DNA from 4 places in the Vibrio sp. KUL78 genome. Region 3 is predicted to be linked to each of the others. Evidence: predicted binding sites of a transcription regulator. Region 3 holds the regulator's gene; each other region holds the start of a gene.
The links. The regulator PurR, encoded in region 3, represses purine synthesis genes. The targets are predictions, from matches to a motif close to TNANGNAAACGTTTNCNTNA.
Positions count from the first base shown of each region.

Region 1: a site for PurR is predicted at 2,577-2,596, ahead of purL (phosphoribosylformylglycinamidine synthase). Genes of this name have one in related genera too.
Region 2: a site for PurR is predicted at 1,522-1,541, ahead of pyrD (quinone-dependent dihydroorotate dehydrogenase). Genes of this name have one in related genera too.
Region 4: a site for PurR is predicted at 2,497-2,516, ahead of ihfA (integration host factor subunit alpha). Genes of this name have one in related genera too.

Region 1 covers NZ_AP045837.1:717,293-721,510, reverse strand. Annotated here, with positions in the region: gene purL (phosphoribosylformylglycinamidine synthase) at 1-2,436, opposite strand, end outside; gene mltF (membrane-bound lytic murein transglycosylase MltF) at 2,733-4,218, shown strand, end outside.
Region 2 covers NZ_AP045837.1:1,689,031-1,693,248, forward strand. Annotated here, with positions in the region: gene AC6I8Y_RS08015 (NAD-glutamate dehydrogenase) at 1-1,420, shown strand, start outside; gene pyrD (quinone-dependent dihydroorotate dehydrogenase) at 1,631-2,641, shown strand; gene AC6I8Y_RS08025 (cell division protein ZapC) at 2,804-3,349, shown strand; gene rlmKL (bifunctional 23S rRNA (guanine(2069)-N(7))-methyltransferase RlmK/23S rRNA (guanine(2445)-N(2))-methyltransferase RlmL) at 3,916-4,218, shown strand, end outside.
Region 3 covers NZ_AP045837.1:1,140,773-1,144,990, reverse strand. Annotated here, with positions in the region: gene torR (two-component system response regulator TorR) at 150-860, opposite strand; gene torD (molecular chaperone TorD) at 1,142-1,795, shown strand; gene purR (HTH-type transcriptional repressor PurR) at 2,132-3,136, shown strand; cyclic di-GMP riboswitch class I at 3,315-3,403, shown strand; gene AC6I8Y_RS05585 (TfoX/Sxy family DNA transformation protein) at 3,521-4,111, shown strand.
Region 4 covers NZ_AP045837.1:1,599,383-1,603,600, reverse strand. Annotated here, with positions in the region: partial or broken gene AC6I8Y_RS07585 (peptide MFS transporter) at 1-373, shown strand, start outside; gene AC6I8Y_RS07580 (thiopurine S-methyltransferase) at 426-1,079, opposite strand; gene AC6I8Y_RS07575 (RelA/SpoT domain-containing protein) at 1,312-2,088, shown strand; gene ihfA (integration host factor subunit alpha) at 2,160-2,453, opposite strand; gene pheT (phenylalanine--tRNA ligase subunit beta) at 2,920-4,218, opposite strand, start outside.

The DNA of each region.
Region 1 (4,218 bases), 420 kb from region 3:
GACATCTTCCACACGACCAAATGCAGTGATAACCAGTGAAAGTGGCGACGTCACTTCTTTGTCTTCACCGTTCTCGTTCCACTTGGTCTTCATCGACATTGAGTCTTTACCTACTGGAATCGTTAGACCCAGTGCTGGACATAGCTCTTCACCTACCGCTTTCACCGCTTCGTAAAGACCTGCGTCTTCACCTGGGTGACCCGCTGGAGACATCCAGTTAGCTGACAGCTTGATACGCTTGATATCGCCGATGTCTGTCGCTGCGATGTTAGTCAGAGACTCACCTACCGCTAGACGAGCAGAAGCGCCAAAGTCTAGTAGAGCAACTGGCGTGCGCTCACCCATAGACATCGCTTCACCGTGGTAAGTGTCGTAGCTTGCTGCGGTTACTGCGCAGTTTGCTACCGGCACCTGCCAAGGACCCACCATCTGGTCGCGAGCAACAAGACCTGTAACCGTGCGGTCACCGATGGTGATTAGGAATGTTTTCTCTGCAACTGTTGGCAGACGAAGAACGCGGTCAACCGCATCGTTCATTTCAATGCCTTCGCGAGAGATCGCAGGGCTATCTACTTTCAGTGTTTTCGCATCACGGTGCATCTTCGGCGTTTTGCCAAGAAGAATGTCCATCGGCATGTCGATTGGCGTGTTGTCGAAGTGTGAATCTTCAAGTTTCAGTTCGCGCTCTTCTGTTGCCACACCCACTACTGCGTATGGTGCGCGCTCACGCTTACAGATAGCATCGAATGCTTCCATATTCTCTGGTGCAACCGCCATTACATAGCGCTCTTGAGATTCGTTACACCAGATCTCAAGTGGGCTCATGCCAGGCTCATCGTTTGGTACGTCACGAAGCTGGAAGATACCGCCGCGCTCACCGTCATCAACAAGCTCAGGAAGTGCGTTTGAGATACCGCCCGCGCCCACATCGTGGATAAATGCGATTGGGTTGTCTTCACCTAGCTGCCAGCAGCGGTCGATCACTTCTTGACAGCGACGTTCCATCTCTGGGTTTTCACGCTGTACTGACGCAAAGTCTAGGTCTTCAGCAGACTGACCAGACGCCATAGAAGAGGCTGCGCCACCGCCAAGACCGATGTTCATTGCAGGACCACCAAGTACGATTAGGCTTGCACCTACTGGGATCTCTTTCTTCTGAACGTGCTCGTCACGGATGTTACCCATACCACCAGCAATCATGATTGGCTTGTGGTAACCACGCACTTCTTCACCTGCGTGAGACGTAACCTTCTCTTCGTAAGTACGGAAGTAACCTAGTAGGTTTGGACGACCAAATTCGTTGTTAAATGCCGCGCCACCTAGTGGACCTTCTAGCATGATATCTAGGGCGTTAACGATACGGCCTGGCTTACCAAAGTCGGTTTCCCAAGGCTGTTCGAAGCCAGGAATGCGAAGGTTAGACGTTGTGAAACCAACAAGACCTGCTTTTGGCTTACCGCCAATACCTGTTGCGCCTTCATCACGGATTTCACCGCCACTACCTGTCGATGCACCCGGCCATGGAGAAATCGCTGTTGGGTGGTTGTGTGTTTCCACCTTCATTAGGATGTGCGCTTTCTCGTGGTTGTAGCCGTATTGACGTGTTTTTGGATCTGGGAAGAAGCGACCTACTTCAGAGCCTTCCATAACCGCTGCATTATCTTTGTAAGCAGACAGAACGTGCTCAGGTGTCGTTTCGAATGTGTTTTTGATCATCTTGAACAGCGATTTGTCTTGCTTAACGCCGTCGATAGTCCAATCTGCGTTGAAGATCTTGTGACGACAGTGCTCAGAGTTCGCCTGTGCAAACATCATCAGCTCGATGTCTGTTGGGTTGCGCTCTAGCTTAGTCACAAAGCTTTCAACTAGGTAATCAATTTCATCTTCTGCAAGTGCAAGACCAAGCGTCACGTTCGCTTCTTCTAGTGCTTTGCGACCGCCAGTTAATAGATCAACATCAGCAACCGGTGCTGGCTCTGCGACTTGGAACAGCGCTGCCGCTGATTCGAAGTCAGAGAAAACCACTTCCATCATGCGGTCGTGGATCACGGCTTTAAGCTCAACAAGTTGAAGCTCAGTCAGTTCGCTTGATGTCTCTACATAGTAAGCAGTACCGCGCTCTAGACGAGTCACTTTGTCTAGGCCACAGTTGTTCGCAATATCCGTAGATTTAGAAGACCATGGCGAGATAGTACCAGGGCGAGGTGTCACTAGTAGCAGTGTGCCAGTTGGCTCGTGCTCTTCGATAGTTGGACCGTAAGTCAGCAACTTCTCTAATTTTTCAACTTCAGACTCATCCAGGTCTGCCGTTAGGTCGGCAAAGTGGGCAAACTCAGCGTAAATACCTGTTACTGGTAGGTTTAGTTCACGACAAAGCTCTAGTAGCTTGTTAACACGAAACTCAGAAAGAGCTGGGGAACCACGCAAAATTCTCATGTGCTTAGGTCTCTTATGCAGTTGATTTAGGTGAAATTCTTATAAATTCAATCAGTTAATAGTAAAAACTGAACTTATAACGATTTCTCCTACCTTGATGCGGCGGTATTATAGAGGATTTTTTTTTGTGACGTAAGCGTTGGCGCAAACGTTTTCGTCATTTTTTTTGGTTTTGCCGAAATACGTTAGAGATCGGCGATAAAGTGACCACTCTCGGGTGTTTCTGCTATCTCGCTTTGCCAAGGACCTCAGCTTTGGTATAAAGACAGCACTAACGTTGTGAGATCTATGAATTAATGCAAAGTCTTTCTGCTCCTCGCTGGCCTAATCGTCGCTGGTTAAAATTGCTATCTGTGTGCCTTTTCTCAATCGGGTTGGCTGGCTGCCAAATCGATTCTGATCCTAAAAGTGAACTCGAAAACATCAAAGAACGCGGTGTACTTCGCGTAGGTACACTCAATAATCAGCTCTCTTACTATATCGGTCCTGATGGTCCTACTGGCCTCGATTATGAATTAGCCAGACAGTTTGCAGACGAATTGGGCGTTCGTTTAGAGATGAAACCTGCTTATCGCCAAGCAAGCCTATTCCCTGCTCTGCAAAAGGGTGAGATCGATATTATTGCGGCTGGACTTAGTCAGTCTCCTGAGCGCATTCAAGGCTTTCGCGCTGGGCCCGCTTACTACTATGTCAGTCAACAGGTTGTCTATAAGAAAGGTCAGTGGCGTCCGCGTAACCTTGAGCAACTCCTCAACAACCAGCAAGAGTTAATCGACCAAGCTGATGGTGAAGAAGTGTTTGCGATTGTCAAAGACTCACACTTTGAAAAGACCATGGCAACGGTGACCGAAGAACATCCAGAGATCCGCTATTACATCGACGCGAATGCTGACGTCAACGACCTGCTAAAACAAGTCTCCGAGGGTAAACTGAAATTCACCATGGCGGACTCTGTCGAGCTTTCTCTGTCACAGCGTATCTACCCTGACCTAGCCCTCGCCTTTGAGATGACCGAAGATCAGCCAATCTCTTGGTACATGCGTAAATCAGAAGATGAAAGCCTGTATGCCTTGCTTATTGAGTTCTTTGGGCAACTTAAACAGACAGGGGATCTAGCAAACCTAGAAGAAAAGTATCTAGGTCATATCGGCGTATTTGATTATGTGGATACCCGCGCCTTTATCCGAGCGCTCGATAGTAAGCTACCTAAATGGTCACCACTATTTAAAAAGTACTCCAAAGAGTTTGACTGGCGTTTGATTGCCGCTTTGGCGTACCAAGAGTCACATTGGAATCCAGTCGCAAAATCACCAACCGGTGTACGCGGGATGATGATGCTGACATTACCGACTGCCAAAAGCGTTAACGTGACCAATCGACTCGACCCTGAACAGTCTGTGCGTGGTGGTGTGGAATACCTACGCCGAATTGTTGATCGCGTGCCTGACTCAATCAGTGAGCACGAAAAAATCTGGTTTGCCCTCGCTTCCTACAATGTTGGTTTCGGCCACATGATGGATGCAAGACGCCTGACAAAACGCCAAGGTGGCGACCCAGATGCGTGGGCGGATGTGAAAGATCGTTTACCGCTGCTGCGCCAAAAGAAGTTTTACAGTCAGACTCGCTATGGCTACGCGCGAGGCGATGAAGCCCGCAACTACGTGGAAAACATTCGTCGTTACTATCAAAGTATCATTGGTCATGTCGATAAACAGCTCGCTGCGCAAGCTGAGGAAGAACTCAGTACCGAAGACTTGATCGTGATTCCACCGCTACCACCTG
Region 2 (4,218 bases), 550 kb from region 3:
TGGTCGTATTGAATATGCGCTCGCTGGTGGACGGGTAAATACCGACTTTGTTGATAACGTAGGTGGTGTAGATTGCTCAGATAACGAAGTAAACATTAAGATCTTCCTTAATGGTCTAGTCTCTAATGGTGATTTAACAGTAAAACAGCGCAACCAGATCCTAGAGTCCATGGAAGACGAAGTGGGTGAGATTGTATTGGACGACGCTTATTGTCAGTCTGAGTCAATTTCAGTGACCGAATTCCAGGGCGTCTCTTTGGTCAAAGAACAGATTCGCTTTATTCACACCTTAGAGAAAGCAGGTCACTTAGATCGCGCTCTAGAGTACATTCCTTCGGATGAAGATCTACTTGAGCGTGAAAAGCAGGGCATTGGAATGACACGTCCAGAGCTCTCGGTATTAGTTGCTTACGGTAAGATGGTACTGAAAGAAGAGTTAGTGACTGATGAGATCGCGAATGACCCTTATCATCAGCAACAACTCACCCAATACTTCCCATCTGAGTTACGCCGTAACTATATGGAAAGTATGCCAAACCATCCACTGCGAGCAGAAATTATCTCTACTATGCTTGCAAATCAGATGGTTAACGAGATGGGTTGTAACTTTGTGACTCGTTTGCAAGAAGAAACCGGTGCCACTGTGGTTGATATTGCTAATGCTTATGCGGCATCTCGTGAGATTTACGGTTTTGCCTACACATTTGAGCAAATCAGAAAGCTTGATAATGTGGCGAGCTCAGAAGCTCAGTATGAGTTGTTGTTCATTGTTCGCCGAACACTTCGTAGACTAGCTCGTTGGATTCTTCGTAATCGTCCTGGCAAACAATCAGTAGAGCAGTTAGTTGCTCGCTACCGTGATGACGTAATCAAGGTAGAGCAAACGCTAGAGAAGTGTTTGGTTGCTGAAGAGGTATCCGAACACAACGCTCAAGCTGATATTTGGGTAGGGCAAGGTGTTGAAAGTGATTTGGCAAATTACGTTGCTCGTCTATCAAGCCTACTTTCTGCAGTCGACATCTCAGAGATTGCAACCGAAGCAAGCTTTGATGTCGAGAGAGCATCCAAACTTTACTTCCACTTAGGTGATCGCTTATCACTTCACTGGTTCTTGAACCAAATTAACGGTCAAGCGGTAGACAACAACTGGCAAGCGCTTGCGAGAGCAGCGTTCCGTGAAGATCTTGATTGGCAACAACGTTTGTTAACGGCACAAGTATTGAAATGTGGTTGTGGGGGAGACAGTGAAGACGTGATCCTGTCACTTGATAACTGGATGGCGACAAATGAAAACAGCCTCCAACGTTGGGAAAATATTCTCAACGAGTTTAAGGTGGGTAATGTCCATGAGTTTGCTAAGTTCTCAGTTGCACTTCGCGAGCTAAGTCTACTTAATCTGAACTGTGCAAATAATCTTTAGATTGTTACCGCACAATGTTAACAATTAAGCGCTCTTCGGAGCGCTTTTTTAATCTTAAAAGACTGCTTTAGTGACGGCGTAACACTGAATCGGTGCATTATTCTGCAAAACGTTTGCGTTTTGTTAGATAAACGAAAATCTTCGTTGCATGTTTGGGGGAATCAGTAAATAATACCACCCCGTTTACACGGGTTTTCTATCGGAGGCACAATGCTTTACCGTCTTGCCAGAACTGGCTTTTTCCAACTTGATGCCGAAAAGGCTCACGATCTCGCTATTCAAAACTTTAAACGCTTCACCGGCACACCACTTGATCTCGCTTATCGCCAACAGCTACCTAATCGACCTGTAGAATGTATGGGTTTAACCTTCAAGAACCCTGTTGGCTTGGCTGCTGGCCTTGATAAAAATGGTGAGTGTATTGAAGCATTCGGTGCGATGGGCTTCGGTTTTGTAGAAGTTGGTACGGTAACACCTCGTCCTCAACCAGGGAACGACAAACCACGTCTATTCCGTCTAGTGGAAGCAGAGGGCATCATCAACCGAATGGGCTTTAATAACCTCGGTGTAGATAATCTCGTTGAAAATGTAAAGAAAGCGAACTTTGACGGCATTATCGGTATCAACATAGGTAAGAACAAAGATACGCCGATTGAAAAGGGTGCTGAAGATTACATTATCTGTATGGAGAAGGTGTATGAGCATGCGGGATATATCGCTGTAAATATCTCTTCGCCAAACACTCCAGGGTTACGTTCACTCCAGTACGGAGAAGCACTGGATGAACTTCTTTCTGAACTGAAGGCGAAACAAGCAGAACTTGCTGAAAAACATGGTAAATATGTGCCATTAGCACTGAAGATCGCACCGGATCTGAGTGATGATGAGATTGGCCAGATTTGTGATTCATTGATCAAAAATAAGATCGACGGTGTGATCGCGACGAATACGACACTGGATCGTTCTGTTGTTGAAGGTATGAAGCATGCAAACGAAGCTGGTGGCCTAAGTGGCCGACCTGTACAGTCTCGCAGTACTGAAGTTGTTCGTCTACTTGCTAAAAATCTTGATGGTAAGCTCCCAATCATTGGCGTAGGTGGGATCGACTCTTTTGTTTCTGCAAAAGAGAAACTCATGGCAGGTGCGTCGTTAGTTCAAGTTTACTCTGGCTTCATTTATCACGGTCCTAAGCTTGTAAAAGACATCGTCAAAAATCTTTAAGCAAATTCTGTCAAAGTGACTAGGTTTGAATCATGAAAGGGGGAAATAGTTTTCCCCTTTTTTTTTGTTTATTCGTTTGTAGAATTAGTAACAACTGACCAAAAAGGTAATTAAGCGTTTTACCTAACAGTCTGATTATTCTTCAAATATAGAGACGGAACGATGCTTAAACCCAGCGATACATGGATCTGGTATATGGATGAGAGTGAGAACTCTCTTATGCTGGATTTGGGAGATGATATGGTTTTCAAAACCAATCTTTCCCGAAAACTCCTTGTTGAATGCGCGATGGGTCAGAACAACTTCACAGTCGATGACGCATCCGCGTTTCAAACCTTTAAAGACCAAATAAGCCTATTGGGACTTTCTGAACCAAGACAAGCAGAGCTTACGCTCTATTGTGTGGCAGCAAAACGTTTCCACAAGCCTGTTCAGCCTAAGAGCTGGTTCTTCGACCATCAAGATGGCACGTACCAGCCTCAAGAGGGTGACTTGGTTCGCTTAATCAACCAACACTCTGAGGGTTTCTTCATCGTGTTGGAAGTAGGGGAAAGTGCAAGTTTGTGTGCGTTGGTTGACCTCGAGTCATTCAGTTTGTCTTCAAACAAAGAAGTGGTGTTTGGTCAAAGTATTAAGGTTATGCACGACAGGATGGCCTGCGCACATCAATTTATGGCATTAAACCAGCCTATTGCTCTAGTTGGTTAAGAGCGTGGCATAGAGCGCGATAACGCGCCTTATAAGAAAAAGCAGTGGCAGCTTAGCAATTACAATAAGAAGTTCTTACTTCCATTTCTCGTAGAATTTATCGGTCCTTGTGGCCGATTTTTTTTGTCTCAAATATCTCCAATAGCCAAACCCAATCCTCAATAGTCACCCCATTAACTGACATGTTTGCTACTACATCTCTGTTGCAGTGCAAATAATTTGCTTTTTTTATCACCAGAAAGTGACGTATTTGTTCCCCAAAATAAGGGGGCATTCACTCCAAAATTCCTCCTTTCACTGCATTTTGTAAGTAAATTACAACTAAAAATGTGCATTGGTATATACCAAAAATGTAGCGAATAAGTATTCACTATCGCTATAGTACCCAAGTTTACGTTATTTAAATTAGCTACTGCTTATGTATTGATTGGAAAGATGTAGAAGGTTTATGACGGTTAAACCTTGTTCGAACAAACAAGTAGAGACGAAGATTGTGCAGGTTTATTTAGTGACAACAGGGATTGTCAGGTATAATCAACACCATTTTTCACAGCTAGATGAACACTATGAACCAATATCTTGCCGTCACTTCCAACGGTCTTGAAAACCTTCTTGCTCAAGAGCTTGAGCAAATGGGTTTAACTTCTGTAAAGCCAGTTCAAGCAGGAGTTAAATTTAAAGCGAGCAATGAGCAGATTTATCGCGCTTGTTTATGGAGCCGATACGCTTCTCGCTTTGTGAAAGTACTGTCGGAGTTCACTTGCCAAGATGATATGGATCTCTATCTGGCTGCTTCATCTATCAATTGGGTGAACCAGTTCCACAGTTCGAAGAAGTTCATTGTTGATTTCAATGGTACTAACCGAGAA
Region 3 (4,218 bases):
AAGCACCGACTTCTCACGCGAGTCAGTTAACAAAAATAGTTACAAGTTGCATATACAACGACCAGGTATCTCTACATTGCTCCCATAAAAAAGCTCCAGCTATCAAAGAGACAACTGGAGCATTTTCTATCACTACACGCTAGCCGACTTTAATCACCAGCAAACATGTAGCCCTCGCCATGGACAGTGATAAATATCTGTGGATTCTTTGGATCGGATTCCATCTTGGCACGCATGCGACGGATAAGAACATCAATGGTTCTATCGTTTGGCGCATCAACTCGATGACTGATCATATTGAGGATACGCTCACGGCTCAGAACTTGATTTGGATACGTTGAGAGTGCAACTAACAATTCATATTCAGCCTTGGTCAGTTTTACAGGGTCGCCATTATTCGTCAATGAACGACGCTGCTTATCGAACGTCCATTCACCAAAGTGAACCACATGCTCGTTTTGCACTGACTCTTCAAGTACTGGCTGTTTGCGCGCTAGTGAAATACGCCACAATAGGTTTTTTACTCGCACTAACAGTTCGCGTAGCTCAAACGGCTTAGTGACATAGTCGTCTGCCCCCATCTCAAGGCCAACAATACGGTCAATACTATCGGTGCGACCGGTCACCAAAATGATTCCAATGTCTGACTGACTTCTTAACTCTCTTGTCAGCATCAAACCATCTTCACCAGGGAGGTTAATATCTAACATAACGAGATCGATACTGGATTCTTCCAGCACCTGACGCATCGTCTGACCATCTTCAGCTTCGCTAACCAAGTAGCCTTCATTTTCGAAGTAACCAGCCAGCTTACTGCGAGTGACTACGTCATCTTCTACAACCAAAACGTGATATTTCATCTGTGGTTTCTCAATCTTGTCATGACAGGGACATTCTATTCATAAACATTCACAATTCTAGTCTACATCCCCTCATAGGCATGGAAACCTTACTATTTTTTGATTCAAAACAACCAAAACGATTGCGTCTCATATGCAACGAATACTCGAGTCAACTTACCCTTAAAGCAATTAATTTTTGTCTTATTTTTTCATAAGTTAACTCAATTCTTCACACAACAAGTTATTGCTATTCATCTTTATTGGCTAAAATAGAGTTATCATTTTTGGAGATTATTCAAATGCAAGAAATCAAAGCATTTAATGAGCAACGCGCAGAAATCTATTGGTGGCTTTCAAGCCTATTCGCTGCGGAGCTCACTGATGATGAACTCAACAAATACCACAGCCCTGAAATTCGCTCTTTCTTATCTGGCTTAGGAGAAAACCCTTCCCTAAAAGAACCCATTCAGGTCTTTACAGAGTCCTTGAACCGCCTTCAAGTCAGAGAAGACGCACAATTAGAGCTTTCTGCCGATTTTTGCGATCTATTTTTAAAGTCGGACAAGCACGGCGCACTGCCTTATGCCTCTATGTATATTGGTAAGTCTGGTCTTTTAAATGATCAACCTGCACAAGATATGGCAGATCTTTTAGCTAAGCACAATGTAGCAGTGAATAAGGACTTAAATGAGCCAGCGGATCACCTCGCGATCGAGCTAGATTTCCTAGGCAACTTAATCATTCGCTCCAATGAGCTTGAAGCTGAGGCACATATGAACGATGCGCTGCACGAGCAAGCAGAGTTCATCAAGAACTACTTGATGACATGGCTACCTCAGTTTGTTGCGAAATGCCAAACTAACGACGAGTTTGGGTTTTATGCCTCTGCCGCTAAACTACTCGAAGCATTCTGCCAACTTGACTACACCTACCTAGAGGGTGAGCAAGACTAGCCAACCTAAAGCGCAAATCACTTGCATCACATCTGTGAGAATTAATTTGCGCTTTAGTTATAAATTTATTGGATAAGTCATTGCCAGCGCTCAAACCTAAGTCTACAATCCGCCGTTTAAATGCAAATGCCCTTGGCATTCAACGCGGACTTGTGTCCAAAAACACCTGTTGAAATCTACGCTCTGAGCTTTTTTCGCCGTGGCTTGCATGCAACTTTCGGTTTTCGCAGCCAAATACTATGTTTACAACAACATAGCGTTATATGTTTGCAAAGACCACTATACTTGAAGCGGTACCAACGTTAATTATCAAGCCGCGACTAATAGGATATCACTATGGCAACTATTAAAGATGTCGCCCGCCTTGCAGGCGTTTCAACGACCACAGTATCCCACGTTATTAATAAGACTCGCTTTGTTGCTGAAGCAACTCAAGAAAAAGTGATGGCGGCGGTCGACGAACTCAACTACGCACCAAGCGCCGTTGCACGTAGCTTAAAATGCAACTCAACAAAAACCATCGGTATGTTAGTGACTCAATCAACTAACCTGTTCTTTTCAGAGGTTATCGATGGTGTTGAGAGCTACTGCTACCGCCAAGGCTACACGCTGATCCTATGTAACACTGGTGGCGTGTATGAAAAGCAACGCGATTACATTCGCATGCTGGCAGAGAAGCGCGTGGATGGCATCCTCGTGATGTGCTCTGATCTTACCGAAGAGCTGCTAGAGATGCTTGATCGTCACGCCGACATTCCTAAAGTTATCATGGACTGGGGCCCAGAAAGCTCACAAGCGGACAAGATCATCGATAACTCTGAAGAAGGCGGTTATCTGGCAACGAAGTTCCTGATCGAAAAAGGTCACACGGATATTGCCTGCCTGAGTGGCCATCTAGAAAAAGCCGTGTGCCAAGAGCGTATCATCGGTTACAAACGTGCCCTTGCTGAAGCAGGTATCGAGATGAAAGACGATCGTATTCTTGAAGGCAACTTCGAATGCGATACAGCGGTTATCGCTGCTAACCGTATTGCTGCAATGGAAGACCGACCGACCGCTATCTTCTGTTTCAACGACACCATGGCGTTTGGCTTAATGAGTCGCCTGCAGCAACTGGGTGTGCGCGTACCGGAAGATATCTCTGTCATTGGATACGATAATATTGAGCTGGCTGAGTACTTCTCGCCACCTCTAACCACGGTTCACCAACCTAAACGTCGTGTGGGTAAAAACGCGTTTGAGATTCTATTAGAACGAATCAAAGATAAAGGTCATGAAAAGCGCATTTTCGAAATGCACCCAGAGATTGTTGAACGAGACTCTGTCAAAAGCCTTACATAGAGCTGACAAAAGTGCCTTTCTAGGCACTTTTTTTGAACCCCATTCAAGTTTTCTTCTCTCGATTGTTAGTTTTTTACGCACCCTCAAGCACAAATAACCCGCCATTATTTGAACCAACATCACATTTTTGCAACGGAGTAATCATAGGCTTATGTCGTTTTCATTTATTCTAATGAAGTCACGCACAGGGCAAACCATCTGAAAGGGTGGGACGCAAAGCCTCCGGCCTAAACCAATTTTTAATTGATAGGTAGCGGGGTTGCCGATGGCAAGGGGAGAAGACTCAGTTATGGCATATGCCTAACAGAGCTCTGACACCTGATTGCTATACTCTCGGACCTGATTCTGGTGACACAATCAATAACACCGAGAAAAGAATAAAGCATGGATAATCCTATACTAAAAAATTCAATGCAATTATTCGCTCAGCTTGGAAGAGTAAAGTCTCGCTCCATGTTTGGGGGATTTGGCATCTTCGTAGATGATACGATGTTTGCCTTAGCAGTGAATAACAAATTACATATCAGAACTAACCGTCAGACCGTATCCACCTTCAAAAAACTGGGTTACAAGCCTTATGTTTATAAAAAGCGTGGATTTCCCGTTGTTACTAAGTACTTCGCGTTACCTGAAGACTGTTGGCAAGATCAAGAAGGTATTCTCGATCACGCTAAACAGGCACTCGAGTTCGCGAAAACTGAGAAAGAGCAACAATCCGAAGCGAAACCTAATCGCCTGAAAGACCTTCCGAATCTTCGCCTTGCCACTGAGCGTATGCTCAAAAAAGCAGGCATTGAATCAGTGGTTGAACTTCAGGATCATGGTTCGGTTGAGGCTTTCAAGGCCATTCAGAGAACCCATTCAAGTACCGTAGGTTTAGAGCTTTTATGGGCTCTTGAAGGTGCGATAAATGGTACTCATTGGTCTGTGATTCCTCAGACTAAAAGAGATGAACTGGCTAGCTTAATTAATTAAGCTACGGTAATCTCGAGAAAAAATCAGCCTTATGGCTGATTTTTTTGTATTAGCTGAAAGGAAAAACATACTCATCCTTTCTACTACACTAATACTGAGTCATCAAA
Region 4 (4,218 bases), 460 kb from region 3:
CAGACCTGAAGTTTTCCTCGCAGTTCACTTCTTCCAAGCAATGGCTGAAGTCGTGGTTGGCTCTATGGTTGTGGCTTTTATCTTGTCGGTTGCACCACATCACATCGAGAACTTCTCTGTGAGTTTGTTTTCTGTCGCGATCGCCTTAAGTGGTATTGTTGGAGCAGCGCTATCCACCAATATCGCACTAGAAAAGGGGCAACAACTTACCCAACATATCGCTCAAATTGTGTACGGTGAATACTTTCAACTGCTAACTGTTATGGCGGTTGTGATGATTGGTGTCGCGCTAGCTGCATCGAAAGTTATCCATAACATGTTAAAAGCCGCAGCAGAAGCTGAACTGGGCGCTGGAGAGTTAGTAAAGCAGTAAAAGTGCAGAAACTAGAGCGGCAATCCGATGGTTATTGCCGCTCACAAATAGATTAACCTTGATGCGTAATCAACCAAGCCTCTTCAGCAAAGCGGGTCAATCCTTGCTGAATACGACGGTGATTACTATCTGCTTCATCACGCTCTAGAAGTATCACTTCAAACTCATCGCCAAAGTGCTGCGCCACTTCTGAACTTGGTACGCTGTAAGGAGGGCCCGCCATTTCACTTTGAACATAATCAAGCGTGATAAGTAGAATACGACCACCCGGTTTCAGAGACTGTTTTAATTTCTCAACGTATTGTTCGCGCAGTTCTTCCGGCATTGCGATGAGAGCAGCACGGTCGTAGATAAGCTCTACAGGTTGAATCGGTGCGGTAAAGTAGTCGCCGACATAAATGTTAAGCTCATCAAACTGGTACAACTCAAACTGACCGCTAATCGGCGTCACCATCGGAGTGTAGAAATGTTCAGCGAAAAACGAACGTACGGCAATTTGGCTAAGTTCTACACCTTGAATGTCTTCATGGCGTTGGGCAAGCCAGACAAGATCTTCAGACTTACCACAGAGTGGAACGAAAACCTTGTCTTCGCGTTTTGGGGATAGTCGGTCCCAGTACTTAATGAGTAATGGGTTTACATCTTCTAAGTGGAAGCCAATTTTATTGGCCGCCCATTTGTCGTGCCAAAGTTCAAAATCGTTCATTTATGGTTCATGTCGGTTGTAGATAATGGTTAACGTAGAGTTTACAGAGTGCAGACAAAATGTCACACCCAATCGCGTAGATTTTAATTAGCGATAGGCATCACAGTTTACAAACTCTGTTACACAGTTTGTATTGGGTTTTCAGTATTGAACCCCATATTATTGTTAGCAAGACTCCTGAGCGTTAACGCCCTTTTTTGTTCCCGTTTTTGTAACGTAACTAGGAGAGAGAATGAGCACGTTTCTTCGTACTGCAGCACTAATGCTATTGGTACTCAGCCGCGCACCTGCATTTGCGGCTACGCTTAATCAATCCGATTCCACCCCAACAAAAGGAAAGCAAGAGCAAAACGAAGTTTGTCCATCTGTATTCAAACACAGTCTTAGTGGCTTGTACGGCATCGATTCTGTTCAAGGCGCTGCCTTCCAACCCCATAACGATTTTGACATCTTGTACAGCAAAGCCCACCAAGCTCAACATGAACTCGAAGCGCTTTGTAAAACGACCGCCCTACTGACTGACACCGACGCGTACTTCGCAGGCGTAAAATCTGCTGAGCGTGCAAAGGTGAAGATCGATACTGAGCTTAATGGTCAGGTAAACCAAATCACAGACCTAGCTCGTGGCACTATCGTCGCTAAAGACGTGGAGAGCCTTGTAGGCGCCTATGAAGCGCTTAGCCGTGAAGCGCAAGTCGTGCGTGTAAAAAACCGCTTTAAAAACCCTGCAGCGTCCGGATACCGTGACCTGAATATGTTGGTGAAACTACCTAAGACTGGGATTATTGCTGAAGTCCAACTTCACCTTAAAGACATCGCCGACGTGAAAAGTGGCCCTGAACACGATCTATATGAAATCGTCCAAGGTATTGAACGACGAGCGGCTGCTGAAAAACGCGAACTCAACGAGTTTGAAACCGCGCAGATTGCCAGCCTAAGACGTCAATCGATGGAGCTGTATCAGAACGCGTGGCAGCCATACATCACAACGAATATTCGGGCGGCGTAATAAACTCAACATCAACCAATAGAAATACAAAAAGACCACACTAGGTGGTCTTTTTGTTTAACAGTAGGACATTAATCTACTTTGATGTTCTCGACTCGAGCCTTCAATTTCTGACCCGGACGGAATGTCACTACGCGTCGAGCGGAAATGGGAATGTCTTCACCAGTTTTAGGATTTCGACCTGGGCGCTCATTTTTATCGCGCAAGTCAAAATTACCAAAACCCGACAGTTTTACCTGTTCGCCACTTTCGAGTGATTTTCTAATCTCTTCGAAAAACACTTCTACCGTTTCCTTGGCATCCCTTTTACTGAATCCGAGTTTCTCAAATAGGTTCTCAGCCAGATCGGCTTTTGTGAGCGCCATAAAACTCCCCTCAAAGCTAATTCATACCTTGTTATCATAGTGATAACGCTAAAGATTTCGTTCGACCAATCAACAACATAACGGCCCAACTTTGAAAAGTGTAAGCCAACCTTCTGATTTTCGCCAACTTTTTTATTTCAGAGTAATGTCAGGATTTTGCGTTAACTTTTAGCAAGTTATCGCAAAAGTAGCATATTATGGATGCATAATTTACTATAAAACCCCCAAGCAATAGATATCACTAATAAATGACAAAAAGTTAGATGAAAATAAATTACAAACAAAGTACAAAATAGTGATATTGATACAGTATGAAAGAAAATTATTCCTTAAAAACAGTGAGTTGCGAAGAAAATAGAATATGAAACCAGTTTGTTTTTATCGGCTAATACTGGATATAAAAAAAGCGAGTTACTTTTCAGCAACCCGCTTTTCTAGGTAATTCTCGTTGACACGCTAACTGCGATTAGTCACGCAGCGTTGCACCAAATTTCTCAGAAATATGAGCAACAATTGCATCTACTGCACCAGCAATGTCAGCATCTTCAAGCGTACGCTCTAGAGACTGTAGAGTAAGCGCAATTGCTAAACTCTTCTTACCTTCTTCAACGCCCTTACCAACGTAAACGTCAAACAGTTTCGCGTCTTTCAGGAACTCGCCGCCTTGTTCTAGACAAGCTGCAACGATGTCGCCAGAAGCTACTGCCTCATCAACAACAACAGCGATGTCACGACGGTTTGCAGGGAACTTAGAAAGTCCAGCCGCTTCTGGAATCACTTTAGTGTTGATTGCAGACCACTCAACTTCAAACACGATAGTACGACCGTTTAGACCGAACTTACGCTCAAGCTCAGGGTGAATCGTACCAATTACACCCACTTCTTTGCCATCTACAACGATTGCTGCAGATTGACCTGGGTGAAGTGCTGGGTGTTTCGCTGCCGCAAATGAGTATGCTTTCTCGTTTGCAGACAGTTCTAGAATCGCTTCTAGGTCACCTTTTAGGTCAAAGAAATCAACGGTGTTAGTTTCAATGTCCCAATGCTCTTCACTGCGTGTACCTGCAATCACACCTGCAAGCATAGGCTCTTGGCGCATACCGTTTTCAGCGTTCTCACAAGGGATGAAACGTAGGCCGTATTCGAATAGACGAACACGTGGCTGCTGACGCTTCTGGTTGTGAACAACCGTATTTAGAAGACCTTGGATAAGACCAAGACGCATTGCTGACATTTCCGCAGAGATTGGGAAAGGCAGAATCAATGGCTCAACGTCTGGCACAACAAGTTTTTGTTGCTCTGGCTCAACAAAGCTGTATGTAATCGCTTCATGGTAGCCACGATCAACAAGCAGATCGCGTACACGTTTCAGTGGAAGATCCGCTTCAACGTGGTTGTGCATCTTAAGTGTTGCAGCAGGGTGTTGATTTGGAATGTTATCGTAACCGTAGATACGACCCACTTCTTCAATCAGGTCTTGTTCGATTGCGATATCAAAACGCCATGTTGGTGCAACACCTGTCCAACCGGTATCAGTCGTCGTTACTGTCAGACCTAAACGCTCTAGAATCTCAACAACTTCAGCGTCAGCAATTTGGTGACCAAGAAGTGAATCTAGCTTAGTGCGGCGCAGTTCAACCGTGTTTGGTGTAGGAAGATCTGCGTCAGATTCAACAGCAACGACAGGTGCTACTTCACCGCCACAGATTTCAACTAGAAGCTCAGTTGCACGCTCCATTGCGCTGACTTGCAGTGCGTAGTCAAC